2 linked regions of the Bdellovibrio bacteriovorus HD100 genome follow. The protein of the gene in region 1 interacts with the protein of each later gene in a pairwise test. Links are inferred from orthologs where the notes say so. Each region holds a gene or a part of one and is shown in the gene's direction. Other genes may lie near its edges. The genes, in order: BD_RS11290 and recA.

What was found.
Region 2: the proteins of BD_RS11290 (region 1) and recA interact in binary tests that used the Bacillus subtilis proteins (3 or more experiments, as listed by UniProt). The link is inferred for Bdellovibrio bacteriovorus HD100 from one-to-one orthologs.

The regions. Positions count from the first base shown.
Region 1 is NC_005363.1:2,371,295-2,380,703, reverse strand. What follows is about bases 3,710-6,627. They hold BD_RS11290 (DNA-processing protein DprA), read left to right. Parts: upstream 3,710-4,653; coding sequence 4,654-5,601; downstream 5,602-6,627. Other genes in these bases: lptF (LPS export ABC transporter permease LptF), read right to left, coding at 5,774-6,627; BD_RS11295 (LysM peptidoglycan-binding domain-containing protein), read left to right, coding at 3,710-4,609. Also shown: ald (alanine dehydrogenase), read left to right, coding at 1-58; BD_RS11315 (hypothetical protein), read left to right, coding at 209-460; BD_RS11310 (ComEC/Rec2 family competence protein), read right to left, coding at 471-1,202; BD_RS11305 (ComEC/Rec2 family competence protein), read right to left, coding at 1,199-2,101; BD_RS11300 (tetratricopeptide repeat protein), read left to right, coding at 2,417-2,944; more of BD_RS11295, read left to right, coding at 2,972-3,709; more of lptF, read right to left, coding at 6,628-6,877; BD_RS11280 (ANTAR domain-containing protein), read left to right, coding at 7,016-8,038; trxA (thioredoxin), read left to right, coding at 8,110-8,436; BD_RS11270 (hypothetical protein), read left to right, coding at 8,584-9,255; BD_RS11265 (hypothetical protein), read left to right, coding at 9,389-9,409. UniProt on the Bacillus subtilis protein: Protein that helps load RecA onto ssDNA during transformation. Binds cooperatively to circular ssDNA, is able to bridge different segments of DNA. Favors the loading of RecA onto SsbA- or SsbB-coated ssDNA and formation of RecA-DNA filaments.
Region 2 is NC_005363.1:475,032-484,329, forward strand. What follows is about bases 3,700-6,506. They hold recA (recombinase RecA), read left to right. Parts: upstream 3,700-4,439; coding sequence 4,440-5,573; downstream 5,574-6,506. Other genes in these bases: BD_RS02340 (phosphatidylglycerophosphatase A family protein), read left to right, coding at 3,700-3,851; BD_RS02345 (CinA family protein), read left to right, coding at 3,852-4,337; BD_RS02355 (hypothetical protein), read right to left, coding at 5,643-6,506. In the rest of the region: BD_RS02320 (substrate-binding periplasmic protein), read left to right, coding at 1-431; BD_RS02325 (SDR family oxidoreductase), read left to right, coding at 483-1,277; trpS (tryptophan--tRNA ligase), read right to left, coding at 1,287-2,282; BD_RS02335 (GNAT family N-acetyltransferase), read left to right, coding at 2,679-3,314; more of BD_RS02340, read left to right, coding at 3,366-3,699; more of BD_RS02355, read right to left, coding at 6,507-6,551; BD_RS02360 (DUF488 domain-containing protein), read left to right, coding at 6,797-7,150; BD_RS02365 (hypothetical protein), read left to right, coding at 7,378-7,797; BD_RS02370 (CDP-diacylglycerol diphosphatase), read left to right, coding at 7,947-8,726; BD_RS02375 (3D domain-containing protein), read left to right, coding at 8,847-9,298. UniProt on the Bacillus subtilis protein: Multifunctional protein involved in homologous recombination, DNA repair and competence.

The DNA.
Region 1 (9,409 bases):
TGTTTACGAGCCAGTCGCACGCGACCTTCACATGGAATACAAACCTTACAAAATCTAAGGTTTAAAATTTCTGAAACTTTAAAACCCGCATCTCGCAAGGATGCGGGTTTTTTTATGCATTCTTGCAGGCAGCTCAGTTTCCCGTGGTGATTCTGGTAAAAGCTTTTCTAAGATTCTTCATCGGGCCCAGCCCCATGGAGGATGAACAATGATCAAATGGATTCTGCTTTTTACAGTCGCAATCAGTCTTTCGGCCTTCGCCGATGATCAGGTCGAAGTTACTCAGATCGAACATATTCAGGGCGAGTTTGTGATCGAACCGATCCCTGTGCGCACCCGGATCTCCTGCCCGCGCGGGACCGAAGCCATTAACAAGTACTGCTGGGACCGCGTGAAGAATGTTTTTAACAAGTGCGGCGTCATCTGCAAAAAAATCGGTGATGAGCGGACAGAGCCTTAGTTTGCAACCTTCATTTCGCGGTGTTGACTTGCTCCAGCCAGAGGTTGCCCCAGTCTTCGGTTTTCAGCAGGGGGACCTTCTTGTGCTTTAGCCGTGCCACCACGGTCGGGTGGGGGTGACGATAGCGAGGCCATCTGGCTGAAGCAATGCTGAGTTTCAATCCTGGCAGGACATCTAGAAGCTCCTGCGAGGTGCTGGTTTTGCTGCCATGGTGGCCCAGAATTAAAACCCGTGTGGCGGCAATCCAGGGACGATGCCGCCACAAGAGCTCTTGTGACTTGGGTGAATCCCCGGGCAGCAGCAGGGGCCCTGAACGCAGGATGTGGCTTTCGGCATTGCTGTCCTTGTGCAGGGCTGGCGTCCACACCGGCAGATCTTTTTGCAGACACAGCGGCAAGGCACTGACCAATTGCTGCTTGTAGCGTGAGGACTTCCCTAAGGGTGGCAGTGCCAGACACAGGCCGTGCAATTGTTTGAGTTGAAATGACTTTGACAGCGCCCCGATATGATCCCAGTCCCAATGCGACAAAAACACCTGGTTTTCTTTTTCCGCGCAGGCAAAGTGAATGCGTTTCCACGGAAAGAATTCGCCGCCCATGTCAAAGTGCCGACAGCGCACAGCGGAAATTTCACTGATCCATTGGCCCTGACCGACATTCCAGACGACATAATAGTGTCCGCTCAAAGCATGTTTCACTGGCGAGGCGCTGAAAAGAATCAGCAGAAAGAAAATAAGGCTCATCGTGAATCCCGGCCCTGCCACAAGTGCACACGCAGAAAATGCATCACGACCTGCCAGAACACGATCCACCACCATAGTGCCGTCACAGAGGGAGGACGGGTTTTATGCATCACAATGGGCTCTGACAAAAATGCCAGGGTCTGTCGGAAAAAATCCATCACGGTGTCAAAAACAAAGACTCCGGAAGGCATCAGTGTCACCAGAAAAGCCAATGGCAAAAGCATATAGCTGACAATCGGGGCCAAGAGTAAATTATAAATCAGACTCAAAGGGTGCAGGCTTCCCAGGCCCCACAAGGGCGCACTCATAAAGACAAAGATGCCAATCTGAGAAAGCAGCAGGCGGGCCAGGGGAGGCTTTACGCGCAACAAAGAGCCCCAGCACAGAGCCAAGGCCGCACACCAGCTCATCAGCAGTGACAGCGAATCCCACCACGCCGGAAACAGTGAAAGAGTGATCAGCCCCGCTGCCAGCACCCCCAGATCAGGTGGCAGATGCAGACGAAAATGTTTCAGGCTGTGGCGTGTGATCAGCGCCAAAAGTGCCCGCACTGCGGGCGGTTGCCAGCCAACGACCAGAGAGTAAAAGGCCAGAAACAGGATTCTTACAAAGAGTGGAATTCGCAAGATGCTTAAGAGTTCATCAAGCAAAATCAGATGAGATCCTGAAATAACAAAGATGTGAATCAGCGATGTGCGCTGAAGATTTTTTTGCAAATCGGTGTCTGTGATTTTTTCACCACAAAGAAGAGATGCCAGGGACTGCGGCTCTAGTGAATTCTTTGGCAGAAAATGAACACACTTTTCCTGAAATTTCTGTGACAGATGTGTTGTGTTTATCAGCAAACTTTCAGGAGCGGCAATGCTTAAGCAAAGGGCAAGGCTTAGAAGAATAATCATGGTTCTAAGCACTTAGCAATTTTCATAACGCAGTGGATTTCTAAAATAGTCTGTTATTGGGTCCGTGCGTCTTCGAGGGACGGATTTTAAGATCTGAAATTCAGCAGCGTAATTACAGGGCATTAATGCAGTTAAACCTAGTAATATCATTACTTTATGTCATGCTTAAGATGCGTGCAAATCGCTGAAAGCCTTGAAAACAAATAGGTCTAAGGTCTAGCATTACAATAACTCAACATTTTATGTGGATAACTCCTGCTTGTTTGCACTTCTCAAGGCGTGTCATACTAGTAAAAGATCAAGAGGTGTCGATAGATGAAGCAACTTAGACTATTAGCAGCAACGGTCCTTTTAAGCCTGCCTTTGGCCTCGTTCGCGAAGCCAGCCAACATCAGTGCGAAGAGTTCTTCCCGCGAATTAAGCCAAGAAGCTCTATTGGTGGAGCTGACGGGAAAGGACCTTTCGAAAGAAAGTGACATTGGCCTCTATGCTGAAATGGTGAGCGCTTATCAGGCGGATGATGAAATTGCATTTAAGAGCCGTCTGCAAAGCCTTCTTTCTCGTTATCCACAGAGCTCTTACGCCGATAATGCTTTGTTCGTCGCCGGACGCATGGCGGTGGATCACGGCAACTATGCCGAAGCCATCAAGTACTTTGCGCAAATTGAAAAACAATATCCTCGCAGCAATAAAGTCGCTGCAGCCAAGTTTGCCAAAGCCATGACCTACAAAAAAATGAATTTGCCCGAGTTTTCACGCAAGGCCCTGCTGGAAGTCCGCTCCCGTTATCCGGGCAGTCCGGAATCGTTCCGTGCAGATGCTGAGTTGAAGATTCTGAAATAAAAAATCACGGCAAGGATGCAAAGAGTGATGAACAAGAAGTTCTCCGTAATGATGGCCCTGATCCTGACCGCTATGCTGGCGCAGGCGCAAGACAACCCACCGGATGCGACCTGGGAGTCGGATCCATTGGACGTGCTGGAAAGCCAGCAGCAGGAAGTGGTTGAGCCGAGCGTGCCTGAGTTTAAGGAAATCCCTGAACCGGGCGCTGACGTGCCGGCACCTCCGGCTCCGGAAGTAGCCAGCCCCGAGCCGACGATGGAGGACATCGCTCCTCCGGCTCCCACTCCGGAGACCCAAACAGTTGAAACATTCAGTCCTGTCCCAGCCACGGGAGCTGTGGGGTCAGAACCGGATTATGCCCGTGAGGCCGAGTTCCACCGCATCTACAAAAACTACAATGAACAACCCACTTCGGTAGAACTCTGGGAAAAAGCCGTTGGCAACCGCGAGGCGGAAATCTATCAGGTGCAAAAAGGGGACACGCTGTGGGGGATCTCCACAACGTTCTTTGGTGATCCGAACTTCTGGCCGAAAATTTGGTCTTTGAATAACGGCGCGGTTTTGAATCCACACGAAATTGACCCGAAGATGAACATTCAATTCTTCCCAGGCACCGCGGATGAGGCACCGACTCTGGATCTGGCGGCGGCCGATACCACAGGCAAGGCGGATGCGACAGTTGTGACGGATGTGAAGCCTGAAGCTGGTGCCAAGACTGGCGCTGTGGCGCTGCCACGCGGGAAGAAACGCACGCCGCTGCTGAAGACTCTTCCCAACAGTCTGCCAAGCTACCGCATGGGGGCGATGAACGATCCCAAGCTGGAACTGCAGATCGAACTTCCGAAAACCCAATTCCCGACAGCGCCCGAGTATTTGGAATACTATCTGGCGGATGCGCCGGTTCAGGGCGTGGGGCGTGTGACCGCCACTGAGATGGACATGAAAACTGCCGGTGAATTCCAATACATTTATGTGCGACTGGACAGCAATGGCGGCAAGGATTTTGTAGCTCAGAAAAACCTGACCATGGTGAAAGACCCTCTGGTGAAAGACCGTCAGGGGCAAATGGTGGAGCTGCAGGGTGAGATTGAAGTTCTGGAAAAAGTGAACGATCAGCAAAACATCTATCGCGCGATTGTGAAAAAGGCGATTCAGCCGGTGGATGTGGGGGCGATCCTGACTCCAGGAAAACTGCCGATGATTGATCCGTCTCCGTCAGGCATGGTGTCTGGTGTGGGCGCAAAAATCATGGGCGGGCAGTTTGATAAGAAACGCAACATCTTCGGCAACAGCACTTTGGTGTTCCTGGATGGTGGTTCTGCTCAAGGGTTGCAGGAAGGGCAGACGCTGTCCGTATTTGCAGACGAGCGCGTTCGTAACAAGAAAAATGAAGCTGTTATGAATGACCGTGTGGTGGGTTCTGTGAAGATTGTGCGAGTGTCGCCAAACTTTGCCACAGCTTACGTTATCCGAGCCTCTGATAATATTCTGGTGGGTGACTATGTCGGTAAGCCAGTGGTTCAGGCCCTGCGTGAAGCGCCGGTCGTGGAAGCTCCGGCTAAGGCAGACGAGGACTTTGAAAAGGAATTTGAAGACGCCCCAAGCACACCGGCGGATGCCCCGGCGCCGGATGGCGGACTGGATGATTCCGATCTTGATTTTTAAGGCCCTTTTAAAAAGGCTCTGCAAATTGCAGGGCCTTTTTTCTTATGAACGATCTTTACTCCATTTCGCAAATTTTAAAAAGTCATCCCTTGTATGCTGTTGAACGTGACGGGATCCATGCTCTGTTTCTGGAGCTTGCCCGGGAGGGCCGGCTTTCTGCCGACCAGGTTCTGACCGGGCTTCGCTTCCGTTGGCCGGAGCTGGGGGAGGCCATGACGAAGAACCATGAACTGTTCAAAAAACACTGCGAAGAAAGTTTGCAGCTAAAAATGCAGGGAGTGAACTTTGTCGTTTATGGTGAGGTTTTGTATCCGGAGCTTTGTTACCAGATGGCGGATCCTCCGCTGACGCTCAGTTATCGCGGTTCCCCGGCTTGGCTGAATGCCAGGACTCTTTCGGTGGTGGGCAGCCGGGAGCCTGCAGCGGATTCACTGTTGTGGATGGAAAAAGAGCTGGGGCTTTTCTGTGAGCAGCAGCGACCTTGCATTGTCAGTGGTGGGGCTCGCGGTGTGGATCAAAAGGCCCACAGTGTGGCTTTGCGCAAGTTCTGTCCCACGGTGGTGGTATTGCCTTCGGGTTTGGGTGAAATTTACCCCGCGAATCTGAAAGAGTGGATGGGGCTTGTGATAGAGCAAGGCGGATGTTTTTTAAGTGAGTATGATCATCAGCAAAAGATGCACAAGCACCTGTTCCATCATCGCAACCGATTGATTGCCGCTTTGGGGCGCGCCAGTCTGTTGGTGGAGGCTCGTCGTCGCAGCGGAACGCTGATCACCGCACACCAAGCAGCGCAGATCGGAAGACCTGTGTGGGTGGTTCCGGGGCACCCTTTGGATCCGCATTTTCAAGGGGCGTTGGATTTGTTAATGGACGGTGCGCAGTCGGTTCGTGATGCCCAAGACTTGCTCATGTTTTTTCAATCTGAAACTGCCGGTGAACAAATATCACCAGCAGGGGTAGGTGCGCTTTGCGAGCCTCAACACTACCTGTAGTGGGCGTGCTAAGTGACCAAAATGCTTGGGAAAAAAATGAAATGATCTAAAAAAACCTTTTGCAAGCTCAAGGTATTGCCCCTACCATTTGAAGTAAGGGAGGGGCGATGTGGTCAGGGACGACCGTGGTAGTAAGGATGCTACTGCATCGCTCTATTTTTCAGGCCCGATCTTAGTTCCAGTTCCTTCTTAAAGTTTCCACACCCAAAGCAGCAAAAAGAACATTCGGTGTCCAGATCGCAAGTGCCGCTGGCAATGCGCCACTGCGGGCAGCACCTTCTGCCGCCACGTACAAAATCCAATAGAAGATGATGATGCCGATACATAGAATCATGCCGCCGGCTTTGGCTGCACGACGGTTGGTGGTTGTTCCCAAACCCACGCCGATCATCGCAAAGACGATACACAGAACCGAAATCGCCCAACGTTTGTGATATTCGCTCTGCAGAGTGCGACGGACTTCTTTGTCTTTGATGTCCTCTTTCAGGCGGTTGCGGACTTCTTCCAAAGTCAAAGACGGCGGCGACTTGGCTTTTTCCTCGATGTTCTGGGGTTCCGAGAAGCGCACATCGTAAGTGTCAAAGCTGATCTTGGTGTGGGTTTTGGCCTGACGATGAATTTCACCCTGATTCAGTTGCAGCAAAATCTCATGGCCCGGACGCGTGGGATCGGGAACAATTTCGCCAGCCTTGGCGATGATGGTCAAAGGCACGTCGCCGTTTTTCTCGTCATAGATAAAGACCTTTTTCAGCAGGCCCTTGTCGGTGTTGACCTCGTTGGCGTAAATGACCATGTCAAAGAAGCCTTCAGCAAAAGTGCCTTCCTTGATGATGGCAGCGGCTTTGGTGTTGGCCAGGCGGGAATAAAGCACCTCGAACTGACGGTTCCCCCAAGGGGCGATGTTGAAGGACATTTGGGCTGAAATCACGCCCACCAAAGTGGCCAGAATCAGGGCGGGCAGCAGTAATGTGCCCATCGGCAGGCCCGAGGCTTTCATGGCCACGATTTCAGAATCCTGACTGAGGCGTCCATAGGTCAATAGAACCGAGAACAGCAAGGCCATGGGGAACAGAATCGGCAGCATGGAAATGATGACGTAACCGATGATTTCGGCGATGGTTTTCATGGCCACGCCGTGGACCAGGGCGAATTCCGTCAAACGCAGGACCTGGAACATCAAAATAATGGAGACGAACACCAGCAATCCCAAAATAAAACTCGGGAGCATCTCAAAGAAAATGTACTGCGCGGCTTTTTTTCCGTTAAAAATACTCAAATCTGGTCTCCGTTTTGGTCGCCCGTGGGGCTCCGTGTGTAGAACCTATTCTAGAGTGCCTTGAGCCCAAGGTCATCGCGCCCATTGTCCAGAAGAAGCCTTATTGACCCATGACTCTGCTTATCTGACAATAGAACCATGAACAAGATTCTTTTGGTCTATGAGGATTATGCTGACTTGATGTCTGTTGAAGGCACTTTGAAAAAGGTGGGCTTTGATGTCATCGGTCTGTCCAGCGAATACGCTGTGGCTGAGCAGATGCTGGCATTCAATCCGGATCTTGTTGTCGGCGCTGGTAAGGGTGGCAAAGTCAGTTCTCTCGGCGTGGGAAAACGTCTGAAAGAGATGAGCCGCTGGCAGGGGAAGTCGGTGCTTATTTTTCCGGCAAACTTCAAGCCCAATCCGCAGGATCTGATAAAGATCCGCGTCGACATGGTATTGGAATCCCCGGTGCCACCAGTGCGCTTGGTGCAGGTGATCGGTCGTATGTTGGGGCATGATGAGGCGGTGTTGTTAGAGCGCCTGAATAAAGCCATGCATGTCGAAAGCCCTCAGAAGACCGGGACTACGGTCACGGGTGGTGGAAAGCCGACTCCAGAGGATGAAGCGATCTATATCAAGGGCTCTACTGAAGAGGTTCAAGCCAGCGGCGAGCAATCCCTGCGCACCGAAAGAATTGATGAGAACTCTGAAGGCCTGCTTGTAACTGACGAAGAGCAAAGGGAAAAACCGTCTTTCCGTTTTGGTGATCGCATGGCGGCAGCGGATGCTGAGCGCGGCGCAGCAGCAGAGGGGACTTCGGAGTTTCCCGATGTCGATCTGAAGGCTTTTGAACGAGAGCTTTTGGGTGGCGGTGCGCCTGAGGTCGAAAAGGTAGAGATCCCGCTTCCGGGCACAGGCTTGGGGAGTGAGGAAGACGAGCAGGCTCAGTTGGTGGCGCGGGCTCAGGAGAACTTAAAAAACGCTGAGAAAGCACTTCAAGAAAAGATGGCTAAGTATGCGAAGCTTGTGGAGGATGTGAAATTGTCTCCAAATAGCACCGTGACCCGAGTTGAGGCGCGTCGTCGTCAAAAAGCTCTTGAAGCTGACTGGGATAGTCAAAACATCAACGAACTCGATAAGTTGCGCCAAGAGTTCACCAAAGCCCTCTTCAAAAAGTAATTGATCCTCATCGGGCTTGACGATAAGGTTTCCGTGATCACATTAGAGTGTAGATATTACGGAGGCCATTCATGGGCACATTTACTAAAGCAGTTACAGACACGTCTTTCGATGCAGAAGTTCTAAACTCTTCGACTCCAGTACTGGTAGATTTCTGGGCCGAGTGGTGTGGACCTTGCCGTGCTTTGGCTCCTAAGCTTGAAGAAGTTGCACAGGAGTTGGGTGCGAAAGTAAAAATCGTAAAAGTGAACGTGGACGAGAATCCAAGCGTTCCTGGCAAATACGGCATCCGCGGTATTCCTGCGATGTTGTTGTTCAAAGGCGGCAGCGAAGTGGGCCAACTTGTTGGTAACCACCCGAAAGACGCTATTCTGGAATTCCTGAACAAGAACGTTTAATCGCATCTCTGTTTAGAATTATTAGAACTAAGTAAAGAAGGCTCCCATGTGGGGCCTTTTTTTGTTTGAATTGGACAAGAGTCCTGCGTTTCACTATGATACTTCACAGGATCCCAAACAATGTTTGCAGGGCCTGTCGAGGAAGTCATGTACCCAGAAATTTATGTAAGAGACAATGAACACGAAGTACTGAACGAAGAGTTCAAGGCGATTGCCATGGATATTTCCCTGATGCTGAAAGCTGAAGGTAAAACCGTGCGCCCGTATGTTCCGGGTCTTCCTTATTTTTCCCGTTTGCCACTGGATAAGAAAAAGCACGCCGTAGAGCAGGTACGCTTCTATCAGGAGCTGTGTCATTCCCAGCTGGCGGAAGGCTACAAAATCAACGACAGTCTTTCTTTCACCTGGAAGGCCTTCCGTCGTCTGGGTTTGGTTCCAAGTTCTGATTTGTTCAGTCATATCCAGAATGAAGATATCATCGAAATCTATTCCAAAGAACACGTGCAGTTGTTCCGCAATTTCAACTTCTTTGATTGCTGTTCTTACACTCTTGAAGAACTGAACACCTACGAGTGGTGGTCTTTGTTTGAAAGAGAAGAAGCTGTCACCCAGAAAATCATCGATGCCTGCAATCTGGTGTTCAATGGTGAAGTGGATGGCACATTTGTTCCGGATGTTCCTGTTCATCAACTGCGCGAAGCCCGTTCGGCGGAGCGTTTGACGATGAACTGCGAAATTCGCAGAATGGCTCCGGTTTACCGCAACAAGCGCCCTGATTGTGTGATCGTTCTTGAGAAAGTTGAAATGATCCGCAACTGATTTTTTTGCAATGTGATTTTTTGAGAAACACAGCACACAAGTCACAGGTTCTCAGAATCAAACGTCTTAAATTAGTAAACACTATTAACTTCACAGCTGGAACGTCCGAAACACTCTGCCGGAAGGAGAGTGTATGGGTAAGTTTCAGTATCAC
Region 2 (9,298 bases), 1.9 Mb from region 1 along the record:
GCTCACGCACGATAGCAGACTATATTAAAGACAGCCGTATCAAGTTCGGCGATCAAATCGGCACTCGTTTCTTTTTGACGACCGACGAGAAAAAATTGTTATTCGAAGCCGGGCGCATCGTTCAATATCCAAGTCCGGCGACGGGCTTTCGTCAGCTGACTTCGGGGCGGGTGCAGGCGATGTTCACATCACAATCAATTTACAACTATTACCAAAAGACGATTCCCGATTTGAATCAGAGTGTGGTGGCCATTCCCGATCCCAACTATGAGATGGAAGGCGGGATCTATCTTTCTGTGCGCAGAATTTCGAAGACCGAAGCAATGCAGATTAAAAAAGCCATCAGCGACATGAGAAAAGACGGAACGCTTCGCCGGATCGTTGCAAAATATGCCTCTGCGGAGGATTTGACTTTCTATAAAGACCTTTAGGTTGCCCGCCAGGTGGTTCTCGTATTAACTGATGTTAACTGGAGAACCATGATGAACTCTTCCGTATATTCCTCTTTGGACTTAAATGGCAAAACCGCCGTCGTGTGCGGGGCTTCCGGTGGCATTGGCGAAGCGGCAGCCAGTCTGATGGCCCGGCGTGGGGCCCGCATCATTGCCGTGGCCCGCTCGGAAGAAAAACTGAAAAAACTTATGTCATCATTGCCGGGCTCTGATCACCGCTATCTGCTGGCGGATCTGGGTGATACTGAATCTTTGAAAGCCAACGTCCTTGCGCCACTGGCTTCCGAAACTGTGCACATTCTTCTGAACAACACGGGCGGACCCAAAGGGGGGCCGCTGCACAAGGCTTCGATCGAAGAATTTGATCAACCCCTGCGGGCGCATCTGAAGGCGGCTCATCTGCTGGTGCAGGCGGTTTTGCCTTCGATGCAAAAGAATCACTATGGGCGGATCATCAACGTGATTTCGACGTCTGTAAAAACGCCGATTCCGAATCTGGGTGTTTCCAATACGGTGCGTGGGGCGATGGCGAACTGGTCAAAAACCCTGGCCGGGGAGCTGGCGGGTTATGGGATTACCGTGAACAACGTGCTGCCGGGATACATCCGCACCGACCGCTTCAAAAGTCTGGTGGAAACTTCAGCGCAAAATACAAATTCCAGTGTGGATGAAGTGGAAGAAGCCTGGAAGAAAACAATTCCCGCGGGCCGGGTTGGAGAACCTGAGGAGATGGCCGAGGCGATTGCTTTTTTGGCCAGTCCCGCCGCCGCTTACATCACCGGAATCAATCTTCCTGTGGATGGCGGCAGAACTCCGTCACTTTAAGGGTGGGGGTTAAAGCCCCACTCCCATGATCGCTTTCATTTCTTTCAAGGTCTGGCGGGTTTTTTCCTGAGCTTTCAGGGAGCCCTCTTTGCAGATTTTCAAAACCGCTTGTGGGTCCTGAGCATACTGCGCACGACGTTCGCGCATGGGCGCGATGATCGTATTCAGAACTTCGGTCAGGCGCACTTTCAAAGTGCCATCACCCAAACCGCCGCGCTGATAGTGTTCTTTCAGGGCCGCGACTTCTTCTTTTCTTGGATCGAAAACATCCAGGAAGCTGAAGACCACGTTGCCTTCGACTTTGCCCGGATCTTCAATGCGGATGTGACCTGGATCGGTGTACATCTTCTGCACTTTCTTTTTGATGGTGTCAGCATCGTCGGAAAGATAGATGGCGTTCCCCAGGGATTTGCTCATCTTCGCTTTGCCGTCGATACCTGGCAGGCGACCCGCCACACCCGGCATGCCTTTGACGGGCTTGAAGAAGTCCGTTTTGTAGATGTGGTTGAAACGCTGGGCGATTTCGTTGGTCTGCTCGATCATCGGGTTTTGGTCTTCACCGGCAGGAACCAGGTTCGCCTTGAAGCCCAGGATGTCCGCCGCCTGGCTGACCGGATAAGTCAGGAAACCTGCAGGCAGGGACTTTTCCAGATTCTTCTGCTGGATTTCGGTTTTCACGGTTGGATTTCTTTCCAGGCGTGCCACGGTCACCAGATTCATGAAGTAAGTGGTCATTTCAAACAGTTCCGGCAGTTCGGACTGAACGAAGATGGTGCTTTTCGCAGGATCAATACCCGCTGCCAGATAATCCAACGTCACTTGTAAGATGTTGTCGCGAACTTTTGTGGTGTCATCATAGTTGTCGGTCAAAGCCTGAACGTCCGCGATGATGATGTACTGATCGTGGGAATCCTGAAGATCCACACGGTTTTTAAGAGATCCAACGTAATGACCAAGATGGAGGGGACCTGTTGGACGGTCGCCCGTAAGAATGATTGGTTTCATATGATTTCTATAGCATTAAGAAAAGGGACTGGGAACATCAGAAAAGAAAGAAAATAGGTCGGCCCCGTAGAGTCTTAGAGGTGAAACCAAACATTTTAGTTTCCGGCGTTTGATCTACAACTGCAGAGCTATCAGGGTGTCTACAAAGTAGACCAAGCTAGCCAGCAGAATCATCCAACGAATCATGGGGCCTCCGTGAGGGCAGTATGCGAAAAGGCCTCCCATAAGTCGAATCGCTAATTTTGATGGCATCCATAAGTTTTTCGCACTGAGACATAGATCCTTGCGTCCAAGCTGAAAACCAAATGGATAGTGGTTTGGTGTTTATTTGGAGCTCAGGAAGTTCCCGGTTTTGACCTTGCCTCAGTTTGGAGGCGGGTGTTTTGGTGAAGGGGTATGAATTCCCAAGGCGCTGAGATCTATAACAGTCAGAACGGGTGCTACTATTCGTTTCGCCCCTTTTCCATCGATCGTGATTTTGATGTTTATTACAAGTGGATGCATCAGAAATATGTTTCGCAGTGGTGGGATCTGGCGAAAACCCGCCAGGAACTTGAGGCCCATCTGATCAGCGAACTTTCTGACAAACACCAGGATCTTTTCATCGGTTTTATTGATGGCCGGCCGGTCAGCTATTGGGAGCGATACTGGCTTCAGCAGGACATTCTTGGCAAGTACGTTGAAACGCTTCCGTTTGATCAGGGTTTGCACTTCCTGATCGGAGAAACCGCTTATCTGGGGCGCACTTACACGCCGTCGCTGATCGCCGCGTTCTTGAAATTCCAGTTTCAGGAAACCCGCACCCAGCGCATCTTTGGCGAGCCGGACATTCGCAACCGCAAGGTCCTTCGTTATGCCGAAGAGACGTGTTTTGAAATGCAGGGGATTGTTGAAATGCCCGAGCGCGCTTCGGCGGTGATGGTCTGCCGTCGTGAAAATTTCTTCGCCAAATACTCGGCCAAACCGGGGAAATTGTGGGCCTCCGCAGTCCGTGAATCCGGGCCGGTTTCCGAACCGGCTTTAATGCTCTGACGCTTCTCATTCTGCATTGCAAGGCCTACGGGTCCGGCGTACCTCATCGGTATGGTGACAAACTTTCTGATACAACTTGCGACTCTGTTTGGTGTGGGCCGTTTCCCGAAAGGGCCGGGCACGATGGGCACCCTGGCGACTATTCCGATTGTCATTCTTTTAAGCAAATTGGGCCCTTTGGTTTACATGGGAGTAGTGGTTTTGCTGCTCCCTGTCGGAATTGCGGCCTGCGAGGCTTACGAGCGTTCCAAGGGTGGTCATGATCACAAAGAGATCGTAATTGATGAGGTTTTGGGTTTTCTGATCACCATGGTTTGGATGCCGATGACATGGCAGGCCATTTTAATCGGTTTTGCCCTGTTCAGAGTGCTGGACATCACAAAGCCTTTATTCATAGGATATTTAGATAAGAAGATCCAAGGAGGACTTGGAGTGATGATCGATGACGTGGCCGCGGGGATAATTGCGAGCCTCATCATGCAAGTGATCTACACTCAAACCAATTGGTTGGGCTCGCAAATTGTGGTGATTAACTAAATGTCACTTAACAACGAAAAGCTTCAAGAACTCATTCGATCCCTTCGCGACCAAAAACTCACAGTGGGTTTTGCGGAAAGTTGTACTGGAGGTGCACTTTCGGCTTTTTTAACAGAGCAACCAGGCGTGTCCGACATATTTCTAGGCTCTGTGGTTTCTTACTCTAACGAGGCGAAGGTGGATCTTCTGGGGGTTCGTCGAGACACTCTCATGCAAGAGGGTGCGGTGAGCGAGACAGTCGCTCGTCAAATGGCGCACGGAGTGCGTCGTCAGCTTAAAACTGATTGGTCTGTGGCAATCACAGGTATCGCTGGTCCGACAGGTGGAACACCGTCAAAGCCAGTGGGCACTGTATGCTTTGCCATCGCTGGACCGGGTTTTGAAGATTCCCGAAAAGAACTCTTTTCAGGCGATCGCAAATCCATCCAGATGACTTCGGTAGACTATGCGGTGGCTTGGCTGAAAGAAGTTCTCGACAAGAAATAGTAAAAGGCCCCCGGCCTGATTTTTAAACATAATTTGTACTCCGACAGAGTCGGAGTGTAAAAAAGCGTCGTGGCGATAGTCACGAGAGAGAGGGAATAACAGATGGCAAACGCTACTGTAGACAACAAAGCGAACTCAGAAAAAATCAAAGCTCTTGAATTGGCTGTTTCGACTATCGAAAAGCAATTCGGTAAAGGCTCCATCATGCGTTTGGGCGCGAACGAATCTTTGGTTAAAGACGTTGAAGCGATCAGCACGGGTGCATTGAGCTTGGATATCGCTTTGGGTATCGGCGGTCTTCCTAAAGGTCGTATCTGTGAAATCTATGGACCAGAGTCCTCTGGTAAAACAACTCTGTGCTTGTCTGTTATCGCTCAAGCTCAGAAAAAGGGCGGCGTTGTCGCTTTCGTTGATGCCGAACACGCTTTGGATATCAACTATGCTCGTAAACTGGGTGTGAACACGGAAGATCTTTTGATCTCTCAGCCAGACACTGGTGAACAAGCTTTGGAAATCACTGAAACACTTGTTCGTTCCGGCGCGATTGACGTATTGGTTGTCGACTCCGTAGCAGCCTTGGTTCCTCGTGCAGAGATCGAAGGTGACATGGGTGATTCCCACGTTGGTTTGCAGGCTCGTTTGATGTCCCAGGCTTTGCGTAAGCTGACTGCGGCGATCAACCGTTCCAACACTCTTGTTATCTTTATTAACCAAATCCGTATGAAAATCGGTGTTATGTTCGGTAACCCTGAAACAACTACGGGTGGTAACGCTTTGAAATTCTACTCTTCTGTTCGTTTGGATGTACGCCGTGTGGGCGCGATCAAAAACGGTGAGGACGTGACTGGTAACCGTACTGCGGTGAAAGTTGTTAAGAATAAAATGGCGCCTCCGTTCACCAAAGTTGAATTCGACTTGATGTACGGTGAAGGTATCTCTGAAGAGGGTGACCTTCTGGATCTGGCAGTGACTGCGAACATGGTTGAAAAATCCGGTGCGTGGTTCTCTATCAATGGTGAGCGCATGGGCCAAGGCCGTGATGCTGCGAAGAACTTCCTGAAAGAGCACCCAGAATACATGGTTGAACTTCGTAAGAAAATCCTTGCAGCAAACGGTATCGGCAAACTTTTGGTTGATACCAACGGCAACAACGGTGAAGACCACGAAGGTACAGAGCCAGTTGAAATCGAAGCAGAAGATGCTGCTCCGAAAAAAGGCAAAAAAGGCAAACACTAGTCTGGCGTTCAACTGATTTGAAAAAAGACCGGTCAGAGATTTCTGTCCGGTCTTTTTGAGCGAAGAGAGCTACTTTATTAGAGGAACTAAAATACTCCAAATGTAATTTCCTACTAGACTGAGCAGGATGGTGCTAATTATACCCAGAAGTAGTTTGATTTTACTATTTCTGTAGTAGTCTTGTGCCTCTTCTATCATGCGTTTGTCTTTTTCTGTAATTTCTACAAATGATAGCTCTGCCCAATCGTCAATTGAATTTTCAATTGATCTTCCTAAAACAAGTCCTCCTATTCCAAATAGGGCGATAAATGAGAATGCCACAATTAAGAATTTAGCAAGATCCACAGGCGTGGAGGTTGTTGATAGGGCACTTGGTACTGCTGCCACTGTGAATAGTACGGCCATCGTTGAGAGTAGGACACGAGTAATTAGGGGGGCGTTTTCGCTTTTGCTTGAGATGAATTTATATGTTTTACTTGAACGTGCTTTCTTTGTGCTATCGAACCAGCCATCAAAAACATTCTGGATATATTTTGCAACCGAGTAGTCAATATATTTAATGCTAAAAATTGCAGTTGATCCGGCAAACATTAAGTATTTCGCGGGGAATGGAAAATCCTGACTCTTCAGCTTGTTGTGTGATCCAACCCTAGAAATTAGGCGAATACTCAGATTGTATGTTTGCAGTTTGTTGTGTTTGGGAAGAATTATTCCAAAGTTATAAGTAATCAATAAGGACTCTAGGCTTGAGTCACTTGCTCGACCTTGTTCGATGAGCTTGTCAAGGCTATCAAATGTCACCTGGTTATCATCTACAAAGAAGAGTTTGAAAGATGAGTTCTCCAGTCGAACATGATACTGATCGAATGACTGTTGAATTTTGAAGTGAAGCGTTTGAATATCCTTTATAGAAATCTGAATGGGCGCGTTATGTATTTTAGTGATCTCCTGAGTCTTTCCTGTGATCTCGTGGTACAAGCCTTGTAGAGTTTGGAAGTCGATTTTTTTATCAGTAGGTAGGCTGTCTACAATGATCGAGTCGTCGGCGTTGTTTCGGGGTCACTACTTCAGCATCTTTTGTATTGGTTGTATTGGTGAGTTTCTTCTTTTTGTCATCGAAGGCCATCTAAAATCTCCTCTTGTTTGTAAATCGGTTTTTGTGTTTTAAAACATTAGGGCATTATTTGGTGTCTTGAGTTGATACAAACGTAGGTGGGTGTATCGTGCCAATTAAGATTAAGCGAGTTTATGAAAAGCCTAGTCGGGATGATGGTTATCGTGTTTTGGTCGATCGTCTGTGGCCCCGGGGAATTAAGAAGGAAGAGCTGAAATTCAGTGAGTGGCCCAAGGTGATTTGTCCCAGCACAGAGCTGCGTAAAGAATTCGGACACAAGCCCGAAAAGTTCGGGATGTTTCGCACGGAATATAAAAAGGAACTTAAATCCGCCGAAGCCCACGACAAGCTGGCGGAGCTAGCCGAGCGGGCTCAGGATGGGAATGTGACTTTGCTGTATGCCGCCCGGGACGAAGAAATCAACCATGCGATCGTTCTAAAGGAAGTTTTGGATAAGCTTTAAGGTGCTGATTTGATTTTGATTTTTGGTTCTAGTTCCGGAGGCTCAAGATTTGCTCTTTCGGAAATCTCTGATTTCGATTATATTGGGTTCAAGGCCTCGCGAAAAAGCCTGCACCCGCAAAAGAGAATCTCATTTCGTGATGCGATCTAAATCGTGTCTTCAAAAAATCAAAATTAATTCTTTTGGTTGCCATGGGCGGGGACGGCGACAAGACCAAAGGATGTTCTATGTCTGTATCACGCCTTGAATCGTATCGAATCAAAGCCAAACTTTTGCAAAAAGCCAAACAGAAAGCCGGTCAGGATTTTCAGTTAAAGGATGCTTTTGCCCTGCTTGCAAAGACTGCGGGTTTTTCCTCGTGGAATGATTTGAAAGCCACGCTGGAAAGCCAGGTGGACTTTTGCAAGAAGGGTCACAGCGCTTACTGGAAGGTCTGGTATGCGTCTTATGACGAAGCCCGGGCTCATCTGGATTCTGACGGGGGCTATTTGCTGCCTTATCAGAAAGACTTTTTCATCTGCGATGAAAACTTCATTCAGTGGCTGGGGCTGGAAGTTGAGGACGAGGACCTTTTGAAGGTCGGTCGCGACTGGGCGAAGCCTCTGGATGCCGTTGCTTATTCACGTCTGCTGAAAAAAATGAAGTAAGTTGCTTCCGCTTTCGCGGCTTCCGCCGCTCCAGCTCTGCCAGCGAGGCAGAACTCAGCCGTTATCGCCAGCTAGACGAAGTGAGGGATAATTACTCACTTCGTGATTTGATTCCTCCGTTTGGATAAATTTCTAAACGGAGGTCGTTTGTGAAAAACCTGTCTTTCGTTTTCGCCGCTGTTGCTGTTCTGGGACTTAGCTCCTGCAAGTCAAAACCTGTCATTGAAGTTCCGCGTTCGGACGCCCTGTGGAATCTCATCAGCACGCAGTGCCTGCCGTTGCATAAAATCGGTGAAGAAAAAAATCCGTGCATCGAAGTGAACATCGCTCAAGGCGAGGAAAAAGGTTATGTCGTCTTTAAAGACCGTGTGGGGGATTTGCAGTATCTGCTGATGCCGACTGAAAAAATCACCGGCATGGAAAGCCCCGAAATCCGCGCAGCCGATGCGACTAACTATTTTGACCTGGCCTGGAAGGCAAGAAGCTATATGGAAAAAAAGCACGGCTCAGCCATTCCTGTGGAGGCGGTGTCGTTGGCGATCAACTCGCAGTTCGGGCGCAGTCAGAATCAGCTGCATATTCATGTGTCTTGTGTGAAACCTTTGGTGCAGCAGCACTTGCAGGAACAGTCCGCGAAATTGAAAAACGGCTGGAGTCTGTTGCCACAGCCTTTGCTGGGTCATAAGTATTATGCCCGCAAGGTCAGTGAAAAAGAGCTGGAAAAAGGCAACGCCTTCCAAATGCTGGCCGATGGTGTTCCAGGTGCCAAAGATCACAGCGGTGAGTTTGGATTGGGTCTGGTGGCAGTGAAAGACAAAAAAAAGGGCCATAGTTTGATTTTGCTCACAAGTCGTTTTGAGCGTGGCACAAACAATTACGGCTCAGTCGAAGAAATTCAAGATCACTCTTGCCCTCAATTGGCCCATTGATTATGGAAATTTAAGTGTTGCAGCGCTTCGGAAAAAGGTACCTGGTACCTTTTGTCGCACTGGTTTATGTCTTTTACCCGAAAAGAACAGCTGGCCCTTTGAGTTTGTTAGTATGGGGCCATGTTGAAAGTGTTACTGACTTTAGTTCTGGCCATTTCTTTGCGGGCTCGCGCCGATGACTATTCGGAAGTCCCGATGCCTCCGCCGTTGCCGGAGCCGCAAGAGCCTCTGTATCTGAATCCAACCATCTATTATAAACCGATCATCAAGTTTGATGTGGACAAGTGTCAGGATGAGGTCCGGGTTGAAATGCTTTCTCCGGATGATAAAGTGTTGACCCGTCTTTGTTCCGCGGACTTCAACAACTGTGTCATGCAAGGGGCCTGTTATGTTCACGATGAGGACGGTCGTTTCCGTTCCTTTAATTACTATGCTCGCGGAGCCGACAACATCCCTCGCTTTAAAGAAGTCGACATGCGCAAGTGCCCTTATGGCTATGGCGTACGCAATGTGTGCCTTGACCCGTACTATACGGTCGCGGCGGATTTAAGTATTTATAAAATTGGCGATGT